4 regions of the Kitasatospora sp. NPDC101176 genome follow, and region 2 is predicted to be linked to each of the others. Evidence: riboswitches for the same ligand, from Rfam matches in the RefSeq annotation. Region 2 holds a riboswitch; each other region holds the start of a gene.

Region 1 (3,618 bases), on a different contig from region 2:
CCGGCTATCCGACGCTGCCGCTCGAGCAGCAGCGGCTGCGGCTGCTGGGCGGTCTGGCGATGCTCGCCCAGCGCACCCAGGCGGAGGTCACCTGCGTGTTCGACGGGCAGGACCTGGACGTCCCGGTGATCATGGCGCCACCGCGCGGGGTGCGGGTGCGGTTCAGCCGGACCGGTGAGACGGCGGACGAGCTGATCCGGCGTCTGGTGCGGGCCGAGCCGCAGGGCCGTCCGGTGGTGGTGGTGTCCACCGACCGCGAGGTGGCCGAGGGCGTGCGGAAGGCGGGCGCACGCCCGGTGGCGTCGGTGCTGCTGCTGAACCGCCTGGCGCGGCCCTGAACCCCGCCCGGGCGGGATGACGGCTGGTCAGCGACCGGTTCGGGGTGGTGTGGGGATCTCGTGAAGTCAGCGGGAGGGTGGAGTTCACGCCATCGGGGGAGTGGAAAATCCCTTGGATCTTCACTAGGGTCTGGCGTCAAACCTATTTTCCGGATTCTCACCTGATCGGGTGAGGCCGATGGAAGAAGGAGCCGGTCCTTGGCCTCCCACCGCCGTCCCAAGCAGCCGAGCCGCGCGCGGGTCTCCGTGCTCACCGCTGCTGCTGCGACCGCGGTCGCCCTCTCCGCCCAGGTGGCCGCGCACGCCGCGCCCCAGCCGAACAAGACGGACGTCAAGGCGCAGATCGACCAGCTCCAGCAGGAGCAGGAGCAGGCGGCCGAGAAGTACAACGGCGCCAAGGAGCGGTCCGACCAGCTCCGCAAGCAGGCCGACCAGCTGCAGGACCAGGTGGCCCGCAGCCAGGAGCAGATGACCCAGCTGCAGACGGGCCTGGCCGAGGTGGCGGGCGAGCAGTACCGCACCGGCGGCATCGACCCGTCCGTCCAGCTGATGCTCTCCTCCGACCCGTCCGGGTACCTGGACAAGGCCTCCAGCGTCCAGCAGGCCAGCACCAGCCAGGCCGAGGCGCTCAAGGGGCTGCTGGACCAGCAGCGCCGGCTGGACCAGGAGAAGGCCGAGGCCGCCGCCGTGCTGGCCTCGCTGGACTCCACGACCAAGGACCTGAACCAGGCCAAGTCGGACGTCAACCAGAAGCTCAAGGCCGCCCAGGACCTGCTGAACTCGCTCAGCGCCTCCGAGCGGGCCGCGCTGCGCGCCCAGCAGGCGCAGGACGACCGGGCCTCGCGCGGCGCGGACCGGGTCGACCTCAGCAGCCTGCCGCCCGCGAGCGGGTACGCGGCCGTGGCCGTCGCCAAGGCGATGAGCAAGCAGGGTTCGCCGTACGTCTGGGGCGCCACCGGCTCGACCACCTTCGACTGCTCGGGCCTGATGGTCTGGTCGTACGCCCAGGCCGGCGTCTCGCTGCCGCGCACCTCGCAGGAGCAGGGCAACGTCGGCACCCGGGTGCCCTCGCTGGACCAGGCCCAGCCGGGCGACCTGGTGATCTACGGCAGCGACCGGCACCACGTCGGGATGTACATCGGCAACGGCATGGTGGTGCACGCCCCGCACACCGGTGACGTGGTGAAGGTGATGAAGGCCGACGCGATGCCGATCAACACCATCCGCCGGGTCTGACGGCGGGACAGCCGCCGCGGGGCCGTCGCCGACCCTGTGATCCCCGCCACTCCCGACCGGGGGTGGCGTTCGGATTTCTGCGCGCCCCAGGGGTCCTGAACGGCCTTGCGGTGAAAGCCGATCAGCTTTGCGTGCGGTGGTGATCACCATCGGTCATATTCACAAATGAACTTGGGTCTTCTTCCATCTTTTTTCTGACAAGGATTTGAACGGATCACGGTTCAGTTACTAGGGTCGTGCCTCGAACCACCGCACTGTCGATCGCCCAGCCAGGGTGGCGGCGGTGGTTTCCGTCGAGTTCGCGAAGCAGCGGGGCAGCCCGAAGGGCCGCCCGGCGGGGAGCCCAGTGTTCGGGGGCGCTGTGGAGCGGAGCCGGGGAACCACGTTCCTCCGGGGTGAATCGGCGTCAGGTCGGCCGGTGGAACGGCCGTGAGGCGTCGTAGGGCCCGCTTCCGGCCCGAACCCGTCAGCTCACCCGGTAGGCGGACGTAGGAAGAAGGAGCCCGCCTTCGTGGCGTCCCATCGTCGTCCCAAGCCCGCCGGCCGCGCCCGGGTGTCGATCCTGACCGGTGTCGCCGCCGCGGCGGTCGCGCTGTCCGCGCAGTCCGGCGCCCACGCCGACCCGCAGCCGACCAAGGACCAGGTCAAGGAGCAGGTCGACCAGCTCAACGAGCAGGCCGAGGTCGCCACCGAGAAGCTCAACGCCGCCCAGGAGAAGCAGCAGGAGCTGCAGAAGCAGGTCACCGGCCTGCAGGACCAGGTGGCGCGGCAGCAGGCGCAGGTGACCGACCTGCAGGGCGGCCTGGCCGAGATCGCCGGCGAGCAGTACCGCAACGGCGGCATATCCCAGACCGTCCAGCTGATGTTCTCCGCGAGCCCGGACAACTTCCTCAACCAGGCCGGCACGCTGAACCAGGCCGGTGACACCCAGAAGGGGCAGCTGAAGCAGCTCCAGGACGAGCAGCGCAAGCTCGACCAGGTGCGCACCGAGGCCCAGGGCAAGCTCGCCGAGATGGAGACCACCACTCAGCAGCTGAAGGCCGCCAAGGACGAGGTCCAGGGCAAGCTCAAGGCCGCGCAGGACCTCCTCAACACGCTGACCGAGCAGGAGCGCCAGGCGCTCCGCGCGGCCGAGGAGAAGGCCGCCGCCGAGGCCAAGGCCAAGGCCGACGCCGCCGCGAAGGCCGCCCAGCAGCAGGCCGCGCAGCAGGCCGCCGACCGCTCCTCGCGGGACAGCAACCGCACCGACCTGAGCGCCCCGACCACCTCGGCGCCCGCCCCCAAGCCGGTCGCCGCCGGCAGCTCCCGCGGTGCCGCGGCGCTGTCCATCGCCGCCACCAAGGTCGGCTCGCCGTACGTCTACGGCGCCACCGGCCCCAGCTCGTTCGACTGCTCGGGCCTGATGGTCTGGGCGTTCAACCAGGCCGGCGTGTCGCTCCCGCGGACCTCCCAGGAGCAGGCCGGTGCCGGCACCCGGATCGGCAGCGACCTCTCCCAGGCGCAGCCCGGCGACCTGCTCATCTTCTACAGCGACGCCCACCACGTGGGGATCTACGCCGGCAACGGCCAGGTGCTGCACGCGCCCAAGCCGGGTGCCTCGGTGCGCTACGAGGCGGTCTCCAACATGCCGCTGGCCTCCATCGTGCGGGTCTGATCCCCACTCCGGAGCACCCGGGCCCGGCCCTCCGTCACGGAGGGCCGGGCCTGCGGCTTTTCCACCGGGCACGGATGGGTGTCCGATTGGTGGTCGAATATTCGGGTCCGGAGGGGTTTGGACTCGCTTGCCCGGACTCGCTAACGTCTGCCACCGGACTCCCGCTTCCAGACCGCCCACCGGGTGCGGCGGCGGGGCCGTGCCGCAGGACTGGAGCCGCCGCCGCCATGCCCGTGCACCGCCGTTCCCAACTGCTCGCCCGTGCGCTGGTGCTGACCGCGGCCGCCACCACCGCCCTGGGCGTCACGACCGGCGGCAGTGCCCAGGCCGCCCCCGGGGCCCCCGAGCCGCCCAGCCGCAAGGACGTCAAGGCGCAGGTCGAACAGCTCT
Region 2 (3,618 bases):
CCACCGCGACGTCCGCCTGGTCTTCCCCGAACCCGTCGCCGACACCGAGGAGTTCGGCCAGCGGGTGCACGAGCTGCTGAACGCCGCGGAGCAGGGCCTGCCCGTCCACCGGCTCTGAACCCGCAGCCCGGCGAACGGCACCCGACAGGCGGCAGGCGGCCGTCCGCCGGGCAGCACCCGGCGGACGGCCGCGGGGCCGACGTCACACCCCCGGCGCCGTCCGCCCGTTGCGCGCGCCGGCGCCGGAAGCGGAGACGCACCGGGAACGCCCCCGGGAACGCCCCTGGAAACGGCGGCGGAAACGGCAGCGGCCGGCCCGGCTCGCGAGGGAGGTCTCGCGAGCCGGGCCGGCCTGGGCGTGTCCCGCGCCCATGTCCGCCGTTGCGGCGATCACCCGGTCGAGCGGTCACCCGACATGACCATCCCGGAGGATCGTTTCGCCCCGCATCAGCGGTAGTCCCGAAGGGCCCGTCCGGCGGGACCGGGCCCTCGACCCGTCAGGGTCAGAGAGCGACGCCGTGCGCCCGCAGGTAGGCGACCGGGTCGATGTCCGAGCCGTACTCGGAGCCGGTGCGGATCTCGAAGTGCAGGTGCGGGCCGGTCACGTTGCCGGTCGCACCGGAGAGGCCGATCTGCTGGCCGACGGTGACGGTCTGACCCATCGACACGCCGATCGAGGAGAGGTGCGCGTACTCGGCGTAGTGGCCGTCGGCGAGCTTGATCTCGACCTCGTTGCCGTAGGCGCCACCGTTGCCGGCCTTCACCACGACGCCGTTGGCGACGGCGCGCAGCGGGGTGCCGGTGGAGGCGACGAAGTCCTGGCCGGTGTGGTGGCCGGAGGCCCACATCGAACCGGCCACGCCGTAGGCGGTGCCCAGCTTCGGGTTGGCCAGCGGGGCGACGAAGCCCGAGGTGCTGGCGGCCGCAGGGGCGGCGGTGACGGCGGCGGCCGGCTTCGGGGCGGCGGTCTGCACCTGGGTCTGGACCGGGGCGGACGGCTTGGCAGCCTCGGTCTTGGCCTGCACCTGGGCCTTCGGCTTGGCCGGGGCGGCGGGCTTGGCCGGGGCGGCCGGGGCGGCGGGCTTCGCCGGGGCGGCGTCCGCGGACGGCGCGGCGTGGCCGGCGATCGAGAGGTGCTGACCCGGGAAGATCAGGTTCGGGTTGCCGCCGACGACCGAGCGGTTGTGCTCGTACAGCGCCTGCCAGCCACCGTCGACGTGCTTGGCGTCGGCGATCTTCGACAGGGTGTCACCGCTGACGACGCGGTAGCTCTCGGCCTGGGCCGGGGCGGTGGCGGGAGCGGCGGCCGGGGCGGCCGGCTTGGCGTCGACGCTGGTGGCGCCGGTCCAGGTGGAGCTCTGCGCGGCCGGGGCGGCCGGGGCGGTGTGCGCCTGGGCGCTCACGGCGGCCACGAGCGGAAGGGCGAAGGAGACCCCGGTGACCGCGGTGGCGATGCCGATGCGGGCGGCGCGGGGCAGGGCGATACGACGAGCCTGAGCAGGCATGGAAGTTTCCTCTCCGACGCCTGCGAGGTGAGCTGTCGGGTTCGGGCTGGAGTTGCCCGGCCGCATGCGCGGCTTCACCCCAAGCCGGCCCTGGGATCCGGTACGCGAAGCGCGTGCCGATCCCGGTCCGGCGACTTACCTGTGGGTCCCCCGCTCCTGCCGTACAGAGTTCAGTTCGAACCACCGGGCAGCGGCAGGATTCGGCGTTCCACCCGGCGGATCCGTCCGGACTGGCCGGGCGGTCGCTGAACTAAAACCCATCCGTCCGGGTGAAGCAATGTCGATCTCTTGAACGGACAACCATCCCCGCCGGGGCCGTGACACTCCGAATGATCGGCTGCACCGTGCGTGCACAATCCATTCACCCGGCGCCACTGATCCACGACGCTGCGCCGATCCCGCCACCGCTGCGCGACCGTTCGCTCACGCACCGCACACCGTCGACACACCCCCCGGTGACCCTTGTCACGCGGGCCCCGCGGGGCGCAGGATCGGGCCGTGGCCACCTCCGCGGCCGGCACCCTGCGCCTGGGCACCGCGCAGGGACGCTGGGTACTCCTGGCAACCGTGCTCGGCTCCAGCATGGCGATGCTCGACGGCACCGTGGTGAACGTCGCGTTGCCCCGGATCGGCACCGACCTCGGTGCCTCCCTCGCCTCCCTGCAATGGACCCTGAACGCCTATCTGCTGACGCTCGCCGGGCTGATCCTGCTCGGCGGCGCGCTCGGCGACCGGTACGGCCGGCGCCGGGTGTTCCTGATCGGGGTGGTCTGGTTCGCCGCCGCCTCGGCGGCCTGCGCCGCCGCCCCCACCATCCAGGTGCTGGTCGCGGCCCGCGCCGTGCAGGGCATCGGCGGCGCGCTGCTCACCCCCGGTTCGCTCGCCATGCTGCAGGCCGTCTTCCACCCGGAGGACCGCTCGGCGGCGGTCGGCCTGTGGTCGGGGCTCGGCGGCGTGTCGGCGGCGGTCGGCCCGTTCCTCGGCGGCTGGCTGGTGGACGGCCCCGGCTGGCGGTGGATCTTCCTGCTCAACCTGCCGCTGGCGGCCGCCGTCGTCGCGGTCGCCGCCCGGCACGTCCCGGAGAGCCGGGACGAGAGCGCCACCGGCCGCTTCGACGTCCTCGGCGCGCTGCTCGCCGCGCTCGCCCTCGGTGCGCTCACCTACGCGTTGACCGCCGCCGGGGAGGGCCTCTCCCCCGCGGTCTGGCTCGCCGGAGCGGTCGGGCTGGTGCTCGGCGCGGCCTTCCTCACGGTCGAACGCCGCGCCGCCGAGCCGATGCTGCCGCTCGGCCTCTTCTCCTCCCGGCTGTTCACCGCCGTGAACCTGGTCACCCTGTGCGTCTACGCGGCGTTCAGCGGGGTGTTCTTCCTGCTGGTCGTGCAGCTGCAGATCGTCTCGGGCTTCTCCCCCCTGGTCTCCGGCCTCGCCCTGGTCCCGATCACCGTGCTGATGCTCACGTTCTCGGCGCGCGCCGGGCGGCTGGGCAAGCGGATCGGCCCGCGGATCCCGCTGACCGTCGGGCCGCTGCTGTGCGCCGCCGGGGTGCTGCTGATGCTGCGCATCGGCGCCGGCTCCACCTACTGGGCAGACGTGCTGCCGGCCGTGACGGTGATGGGCTGCGGGATGACCCTGCTGGTGGCGCCGCTGACCGCGACGGTGCTGGCCGCGGTCGAGGTGCGGCACGCGGGCATCGCCAGCGGGGTCAACAACGCCGCCGCCCGCGCGGCCGGTCTGCTCGCGGTCGCCGCCCTGCCGGCGCTCGCCGGGCTCAGCGGCGACGCCTACCGGGTGCCGTCCGCGGTGGACTCCGCCTTCCACACCGCGATGCTGATCTGTGCCGGTCTGCTCTGCGCCGGCGGGCTGACCGCCCTCGCCACCGTCCGCGGAAACGTGCTCGCGCCGGAGGACCACCCCGTCGCCGAGCCGGACTGCGCGTGGACCTGCGGCACCACCCCGCCGCTCGACCCGGGCCACGTGCACACGGACGAGGGCCCCGCCACCGGAACGGCGGCGGGGCCCTCGTCGGGCTGAGGCGACGTCAGAGGATGTCGCCCGGCGCGTACTTGGCGGCCTCCGGGTAGGCGGCGGCGACGGCCTCCACCTGGCGGACGAC
Region 3 (3,618 bases), on a different contig from region 2:
GCAGCCCGCCCCCACCGCCCCGCAGCTCTTCACCTGGGAGTTCGCCGCAGATCCGTACCCCGCCTACGCCTGGCTTCGCGAGCACGCCCCGGTGCACCGCACGACGCTGCCCAGCGGGGTGGAGGCCTGGCTGGTGACCCGGTACGCGGACGCGCGGCAGGCGCTCGCGGACGGCCGGCTGTCGAAGAACCCGGCGCACCACAGCGAGCAGGCCCACCGCACGGGCCGGGTCGGCATCCCGGGGGAGCGCCAGGCGGACCTGATGACGCACCTGCTGAACATCGACCCGCCGGACCACACCCGGCTGCGCCGCCTGGTGTCGAAGGCGTTCACGCCGCGCCGGGTCGCGGAGTTCGAGCCGCGGGTGCAGCAGCTCACGGACCGCCTGATCGACGGCTTCGCGCAGCGCGGGTCGGCGGACCTGATCCACGAGTTCGCGTTCCCGCTCCCCATCTACGCGATCTGCGACATGCTGGGCGTGCCGGCCGAGGACCAGGACGACTTCCGCGACTGGGCGGGGATGATGATCCGGCACGGCGGCGGCCAGCGCGGCGGCGTGGGCCGGGCGGTGAAGCGGATGCGGGCGTACCTGCTGGAGCTGATCCACCGCAAGCGGGCGGACCTGGGGGACGACCTGATCTCGGGCCTGATCCGGGCGAGCGACCACGGGGAGCACCTGACCGAGAACGAGGCCGCCGCGATGGCCTTCATCCTGCTGTTCGCGGGCTTCGAGACGACCGTCAACCTGATCGGCAACGGGACGTACGCGCTGCTGCGCAACCCGGAGCAGCGCAGGCTGCTGCAGGAGTCGGTGGCGCGCGGCGAGAGCGCGCTGCTGGAGACCGGGATCGAGGAACTGCTGCGCTACGACGGGCCGGTGGAGCTGGCGACGTGGCGGTTCGCGACCCGGCCGGTGTCGATCGGCGGGGTGGACATCCCGGTGGGGGACCCGGTGCTGGTGGTGCTGGCCGCGGCGGACCGGGATCCGGCCAGGTTCTCGGACGAGAACACCCTGGACCTGGCGCGAACGGACAACCCGCACCTGGGTTTCGGCCATGGGATCCACTACTGCATCGGGGCCCCGCTGGCCCGGTTGGAGGGCCGGAGCGCGCTGGCCACGCTGCTTTCCCGGCTGCCGGATCTGCAGTTGGCGGAAAGGCCGGAGAATCTGCGCTGGCGCGGTGGCCTGATCATGCGGGGACTGCGGGAACTCCCGGTGGAATTCAGCCCGGAGAGCCGTTCCCCGCACGCGCCGCCGGCCGTCCCCCGGGAACCTTCGGACCCTCCGACACGCTGACTGGGTGTCGCCGGCGGCCGTTGGAGCGGTGGCTGAACCTCCATCAATCCGGACATAGCCGCACGGTTGGTGGGCGATCGAGCGCGGGTCGTGATTTCTGTGTGATATCGGTGATATGAGCTTGTGATTGGTCTGAGGATCTGTCTACTCTCCCTGGAGTTCGCAGCTGCGGACCTCGTGCGCGGGACGCCGAATCCTGCCCGCCGCGTCACGGGAAACCGACCAGAACCCTGGGCAGGGGCGGGGGAACCAGGTTTGTTGCCGTTTCCCCACGGCTTGGGGTGAAGCCGCCCGAGCGGAATCGTTTCCGCTGACGGCGGCCGGGCCACCTCCCGGTCCGAACCCGACAGCTCACCTCGCAGGCGTGCGGAGAGGGACCTTCATGCTGTTCGTTGGAACTGGCCGCCACCGTCGTCGTACCCAGGCCGAGAAGGCCATCGCCGTCGCCGGTGTGGCCGGCGTCGGACTCGCGATGCCGATCCTCACCGCCACCGGCGCCTCCGCCGCCCCGGCCTCCGCCTGGGACTCCGTCGCCCAGTGCGAGAGCGGTGGCAACTGGAGCATCAACACCGGCAACGGCTTCTACGGGGGCCTGCAGTTCACCTCCGGCACCTGGAAGGCGTACGGCGGCACCGCGTACGCGCCGCAGGCCAACCAGGCCAGCAAGGGCCAGCAGATCGCCGTCGCCGAGAAGGTCCTCGCCTCGCAGGGGCCGGGCGCCTGGCCGGTCTGCTCGCAGAAGGCCGGCCTGAGCAAGGGCGGCGCGCCGGCGAGCGTCGACACCTCCTCGGACGACAAGCCCGCCGCCGCGAAGCCCGCCGCCAAGCCGGCCCAGCCCGCGGCCAAGCCGGCGCAGCCCGCCGCCAAGCCCGCCCAGCCGGCCGCCCCGAAGCCGGCCGCCCAGCAGCCCGCGCCGCAGCAGGCGCAGCCGCAGGCCCCGGGCTTCTCGGGCAAGGCCGGCTGGGACGCCGACGCGAAGGTGTTCTGGTACCAGAACAACGGCACCTGGTACTGGACCAGCCACCAGAGCGTCTACCAGCAGTTCGCGCCGCAGGCCGCCGCCCAGCAGCACTACGCGCCGCAGGCCGCCCAGCCCGCTCCGGCCGTGCGCACCGCCCCGGCCGCCGCGCAGGGCGGCCACGACTACACCGTCCGGTCCGGCGACACGCTGTCGACCATCGCCGCCGCCCAGGGCGTCACCGGCGGCTGGCGGTCGGTCTACGACGGCAACCGCGGCACCGTCGGCGGCGACCCGAACCTGATCATGCCCGGCCAGGTCCTGCACCTCGGCTGAGCCGCTCCCGCCCGCCGGGCGGAGGGGGCGGGATCCGTCCCCCTCCGCCCGGATTCGGGCCGGTTCGCCCGGGCGGGCGGGTGAACTACCGGTGGGTAGTGCGGCCACACGCTGAGACGGGACCGAGGCCAGCGTGGCCCCGGGGGTCCGGGCGGTTAGGCTCTGGTCGTAACGACTCCGCAATCGTCCCGCCGGCAGCACCAACGTCAGCCGGACCCTGCTTCCGCAAGGAGATGCCTCGTGCCGTCCATCGATGTCGTCGTAGCCCGTGAGATCCTCGACTCGCGTGGCAACCCCACGGTCGAGGTCGAGGTGGGCCTCGACGACGGCAGCACCGGCCGTGCCGCTGTCCCGTCGGGTGCCTCCACCGGAGCCTTCGAGGCCCTGGAGCTTCGCGACGGCGACAAGAACCGCTACTTCGGCAAGGGCGTGGAGAAGGCCGTCCTGGCCGTCATCGAGCAGATCGGCCCGGAGCTGGTCGGCTACGACGCCACCGAGCAGCGCCTGATCGACCAGGCCATGCTCGACCTGGACGCCACCCCGGACAAGTCCTCGCTCGGCGCCAACGCGATCCTCGGCGTCTCGCTGGCCGTGGCGCACGCCGCCTCCGAGGCCAGCGACCTGCCGCTGTTCCGCTACCTGGGCGGCCCGAACGCCCACGTGCTGCCCGTGCCGATGATGAACATCCTCAACGGCGGCTCGCACGCGGACTCCAACGTCGACATCCAGGAGTTCATGATCGCCCCGATCGGCGCGGAGTCCTTCTCCGAGGCCGTCCGCTGGGGCGTCGAGGTCTACCACACCCTCAAGGGCGTGCTGAAGGAGCGCGGCCTGTCCACCGGCCTCGGCGACGAGGGCGGCTTCGCGCCGAACCTGGACAGCAACCGCGAGGCCCTGGACCTCATCACCGAGGCCATCCAGAAGGCCGGCTACGTGCCCGGCCGGGACGTCGCGCTGGCCCTGGACGTGGCCGCCTCCGAGTTCTACAAGGACGGCGCCTACCAGTTCGAGGGCAAGGCCCTCTCCG
Region 4 (3,618 bases), on a different contig from region 2:
CGGACATAGCCGACTGAATCGACGAAGTCCCGATAACCGGCCGTGAGCGGACCCCCGCTGAATGTTGATCTTCGAATGCCGGGAGTCGCACTCCTGTGACCCTCCGTCAGACGCATCGGACAGCACCTCCGTGCTGTGAGACATCTCACGCACCGCACGTGCAACGCACAGCCCCGTCCGGGACGTCACGGCAACCACCGGAGCCCTTCCGGGGGTTGGGTGAGATATGTCCGCATTGCTGTGGATCCGCCCGGATCGGCACACGTCGCGCACCGCGCGCGCACCGCGGCCGCGCGGAACCCGAACGGCAGCCGACTGCAGGCCCGACCGGCCGATGTCCTACGATCTCCGGCATGAGCACCGCAGCCATCCCGGGCGCGCCACTGCCCGTCCGCACTCCAGGCTCCCGTGCGCGGGGGCGCCACCGCCGTCCCGAGCGCCCCGAGATTCCGACCGGCGCCCCGGCCCTGGTGCTGGCCGTGCCCGCGACCGCAGGGCCCGAGTCCCGCTCGGTCGTCGAGGAACTGCTGTCGATCGTCCGCAGCGAGCAGGCCGGCGTCCGCACCGCGGTCGGCTACCTCCCCGGTGGGAACACCGAGGCCGACGACAGCGAGGACCGCACCGTCGCCGAGCTCCTGGCCATGGCCGCCGAGGCCGGCCTGCCGGTGCCCGTCGTGGTCCCGCTGGTCCCCGGCCCGCACGGCTTCCTGACCGAACTCCACGCCCTCGCCGCGGAGTACGGCGCGTCCGTCACCGACGTGCTCGGCCCGCACCCGCTGCTCGCCGAGGCCGTCCACGTGCGTCTGTCCGAGGCCGGACTGGCCCGCGCCGACCGGGCCCGACTGTTCGCCATCGCGACCGCCGCGGACGGCGTGGTCCTGACCACCGTCGGCGGCGAGGAGGCCGCCGCGGCGGCCGGCATCACCGGCGTACTGCTGGCGGCCCGGCTGGCCGTCCCGGTCATCCCCGCCGCGCTCGACGTGCCCGGCTCGGTGGCCGCGGCCGTCAACCACCTCAAGGAGACCGGCTCCCTGCGCCCCGCGCTGGCCCCGCTGGTGATCGGCCCGGAGGCCGACTCCGAGCTGCTCGCGACGGCCGCCGAGGAGACGGGCTGCCCGTCCGCCGCTCCGCTGGGCGCCTACCCGACGGTCGGCCAGCTGATCGCCTCGACCTACCTGGCCGCGCTGCCGGCGCCCTCCCCGGAGGAGCTGGCCCAGGCCGAGGCGGAGGCCGCTGCGGAGGCCGCTGAGGGCACCCACGGCGCCCACGCCGCCGCCGGGGGGCCCGAGGAGCAGTAGCGGGACACCACGCGCACCGAAGGGCCCGGAACGGCTTCGTTCCGGGCCCTTCCGGCTTGCCCCGTACGGGAGTTAAGGGGTGAATAGGTGTGATGTCCGTTCTGTCGATGTTTGATCGGTTCTGCCCGGGGCGCGGGCCGGCGGCCGGGAATCGGCCGCGCCTCCCGCATCGCGGACGCACCCGATCGCACCCCGACGCGCCGTCAGCCGTTTCCTGAGGCACGGCCAGTTGTGCGCACCCGTAGCGCCGTTGCGGGAAAACGATCATTTCGGATCATGACGGACGACGGAAACGATCATTCTCGCCAAACCGTGATGCGCATCACAGTGTTTGCGGTTTGAACTTAAGTCTGCTTAACGTGCTCCCCGTTCGTGACCACACGGACCCAGTTCATCCGCAACGCCGAGTCCTGCCGTCGGATGCCCTGGCAGCGCGAAAACGCACCACGGCAGGAGCGGGGGACCCACAGGTAAGTCGCCCCGGACCGTTCCCAGGAACGGTTCAGGGCTAGGGGTGAAGTCGCGTCCACAGCGCGGCCGGGCAACTCCAGCCCGAATCCGACAGCTCACCTCGCAGGCGTGGGAGAGGACCGCGTCTTCATGCTGCCCACCAACGGCACCCGTCTGTCCAGCCGCACCCGCCGCGTCATCGCCGCCATCGGCGTCGCGGGCGTCGGCCTCACGATCCCCTGCCTCACCACCGGCACCGCCTCCGCCGCCTCCGTCGCGACCTGGGACAAGGTCGCCCAGTGCGAGAGCAGCGGCAACTGGAGCATTAACACCGGCAACGGCTTCTACGGCGGCCTGCAGTTCACCTCCAGCACCTGGGCCGCCTTCGGCGGCACCGCGTACGCCCCGCAGGCCAACCTGGCCACCAAGGACCAGCAGATCGCCGTCGCCGAGAAGGTCCTCGCCTCGCAGGGCCCCGGCGCCTGGCCGGTCTGCTCGGTCCAGGCCGGCCTGACCAAGGGCGGCGCCCCGGCCGCCGTCGACACCTCCGCGGGCTCCACCGCCGGTGCGACGGCCACCAAGCCCGCCCCGGCCGCCAAGCCCGCGCAGACCCCCGCCCCGGCCGCCAAGCCGGCCGCGCCGGCCCAGGAGCAGACCTCCGGCGACTCCGCCAAGAGCACCTGGACCCAGAAGCACCAGGAGCAGGCCCAGGGCGGCGCCCAGGCCGAGAGCGACGACTACACCGTCGTGGCCGGCGACTGGCTGTCCTCCATCGCCGACAAGCACAACATCGACGGCGGCTGGCAGCGGCTCTACGAGCTCAACCGCGGCACCCTGACCGACGGCCCGAACACCATCTACCCGGGCCAGCACCTGTCCTTCAAGGACGCCGGCCAGGGCCGGCAGGCGGCCACCGCGACCAAGTCCGGCTCGGACTTCAGCTGGTTCGACCGTTCGAAGAAGTCCGGCCAGACCACCGACGGCGGTGCCGTGAACGCCAAGCCGGCCGCGCAGACCCAGGCCCCGGCCGCCCAGGCCCCGGCCCAGGCCGCCACCGGCAGCATGGCCGCCGCGGTCTCCTTCGCCGAGTCGAAGGTCGGCCAGGCCTACGTCTACGGCGGCACCGGCAACGGCGGCTGGGACTGCTCCGGCCTGACCCAGGCCGCGCTGCGCGCCGCGGGCGTCTCCATCCCGCGCGTGGCCGCCGACCAGGCCGCCGCCAGCACCCACGTCTCGCTGGACAACCTGCAGCCGGGCGACCTGCTGTTCTGGTCCAACAACGGCCAGGACTCCGGCGTCTACCACGTCGCGATCTACGTCGGCGGCGGCAAGTACGTCGAGGCCGCCAACCCGAGCTCGGGCGTGCGCGAGCAGACCGTCGCCAACTGGGCCCCGGACTTCGCCGGCCGGGTCTGAGGCACGCCGGCGGGCCACGGGCAGCACGGCACAGCCGACGGCTGACGGCTGACGGCTGACAGATTTCAGATTTCAGATTTCAGCCGACAGATTTCATCATCTGAAACCTGTCATCTGTCACCCGCCCCCGTCGCCCGCCGCACGGAACCCCCGGGGGAGAGCCCGATCGCTCTCCCCCGGGGGTTCCGGCGTACCCGCCCTCCGCCGGCCGAAGGTCATGGTCAAAGCCGGCCACAACGGGCATGCTGCTGCTCTGCACCCGAGGAGGAGCCACCATGGCCCAGGTCACCGTCACACTCGACGCCAACCTCGCGATCGACGCGATGCTGCTCTCCGGCACCAAGAACCCGCAGGACGCCGTCGAACTGGTCCTGCGGGACTACCTGGCCCGCGGCCGCCGCACCGGGACCCGGACCGGCGACGCCGCCGACGACCGGCGGCTCACCCGCAGCCG

The links. Region 2 has a riboswitch for cyclic di-AMP ahead of ACIRS1_RS14360 (peptidoglycan DD-metalloendopeptidase family protein). Riboswitches for the same ligand answer to the same signal wherever they lie in the genome.
Region 1: linked by a shared signal. The riboswitch ahead of ACIRS1_RS04655 (NlpC/P60 family protein) and the one ahead of ACIRS1_RS14360 (peptidoglycan DD-metalloendopeptidase family protein) in region 2 are both predicted to bind cyclic di-AMP.
Region 3: linked by a shared signal. The riboswitch ahead of ACIRS1_RS23220 (transglycosylase family protein) and the one ahead of ACIRS1_RS14360 (peptidoglycan DD-metalloendopeptidase family protein) in region 2 are both predicted to bind cyclic di-AMP.
Region 4: linked by a shared signal. The riboswitch ahead of ACIRS1_RS00080 (transglycosylase family protein) and the one ahead of ACIRS1_RS14360 (peptidoglycan DD-metalloendopeptidase family protein) in region 2 are both predicted to bind cyclic di-AMP.

The regions. Positions count from the first base shown of each region.
Region 1 is NZ_JBIWPA010000002.1:418,877-422,494, forward strand. Features, by position in the region: gene ACIRS1_RS04645 (NYN domain-containing protein) at 1-338, shown strand, start outside; gene ACIRS1_RS04650 (NlpC/P60 family protein) at 537-1,574, shown strand; cyclic di-AMP (ydaO/yuaA leader) riboswitch at 1,922-2,075, shown strand; gene ACIRS1_RS04655 (NlpC/P60 family protein) at 2,086-3,228, shown strand; gene ACIRS1_RS04660 (NlpC/P60 family protein) at 3,456-3,618, shown strand, end outside.
Region 2 is NZ_JBIWPA010000008.1:34,819-38,436, reverse strand. Features, by position in the region: gene ACIRS1_RS14365 (DUF2470 domain-containing protein) at 1-118, shown strand, start outside; gene ACIRS1_RS14360 (peptidoglycan DD-metalloendopeptidase family protein) at 504-1,505, opposite strand; cyclic di-AMP (ydaO/yuaA leader) riboswitch at 1,508-1,691, opposite strand; gene ACIRS1_RS14355 (MFS transporter) at 2,004-3,536, shown strand; gene purB (adenylosuccinate lyase) at 3,544-3,618, opposite strand, start outside.
Region 3 is NZ_JBIWPA010000017.1:170,835-174,452, forward strand. Features, by position in the region: gene ACIRS1_RS23215 (cytochrome P450) at 1-1,297, shown strand, start outside; cyclic di-AMP (ydaO/yuaA leader) riboswitch at 1,508-1,678, shown strand; gene ACIRS1_RS23220 (transglycosylase family protein) at 1,680-2,591, shown strand; gene eno (phosphopyruvate hydratase) at 2,832-3,618, shown strand, end outside.
Region 4 is NZ_JBIWPA010000001.1:14,539-18,156, forward strand. Features, by position in the region: gene ACIRS1_RS00075 (hypothetical protein) at 354-1,298, shown strand; cyclic di-AMP (ydaO/yuaA leader) riboswitch at 1,690-1,891, shown strand; gene ACIRS1_RS00080 (transglycosylase family protein) at 1,878-3,164, shown strand; gene ACIRS1_RS00085 (hypothetical protein) at 3,440-3,618, shown strand, end outside.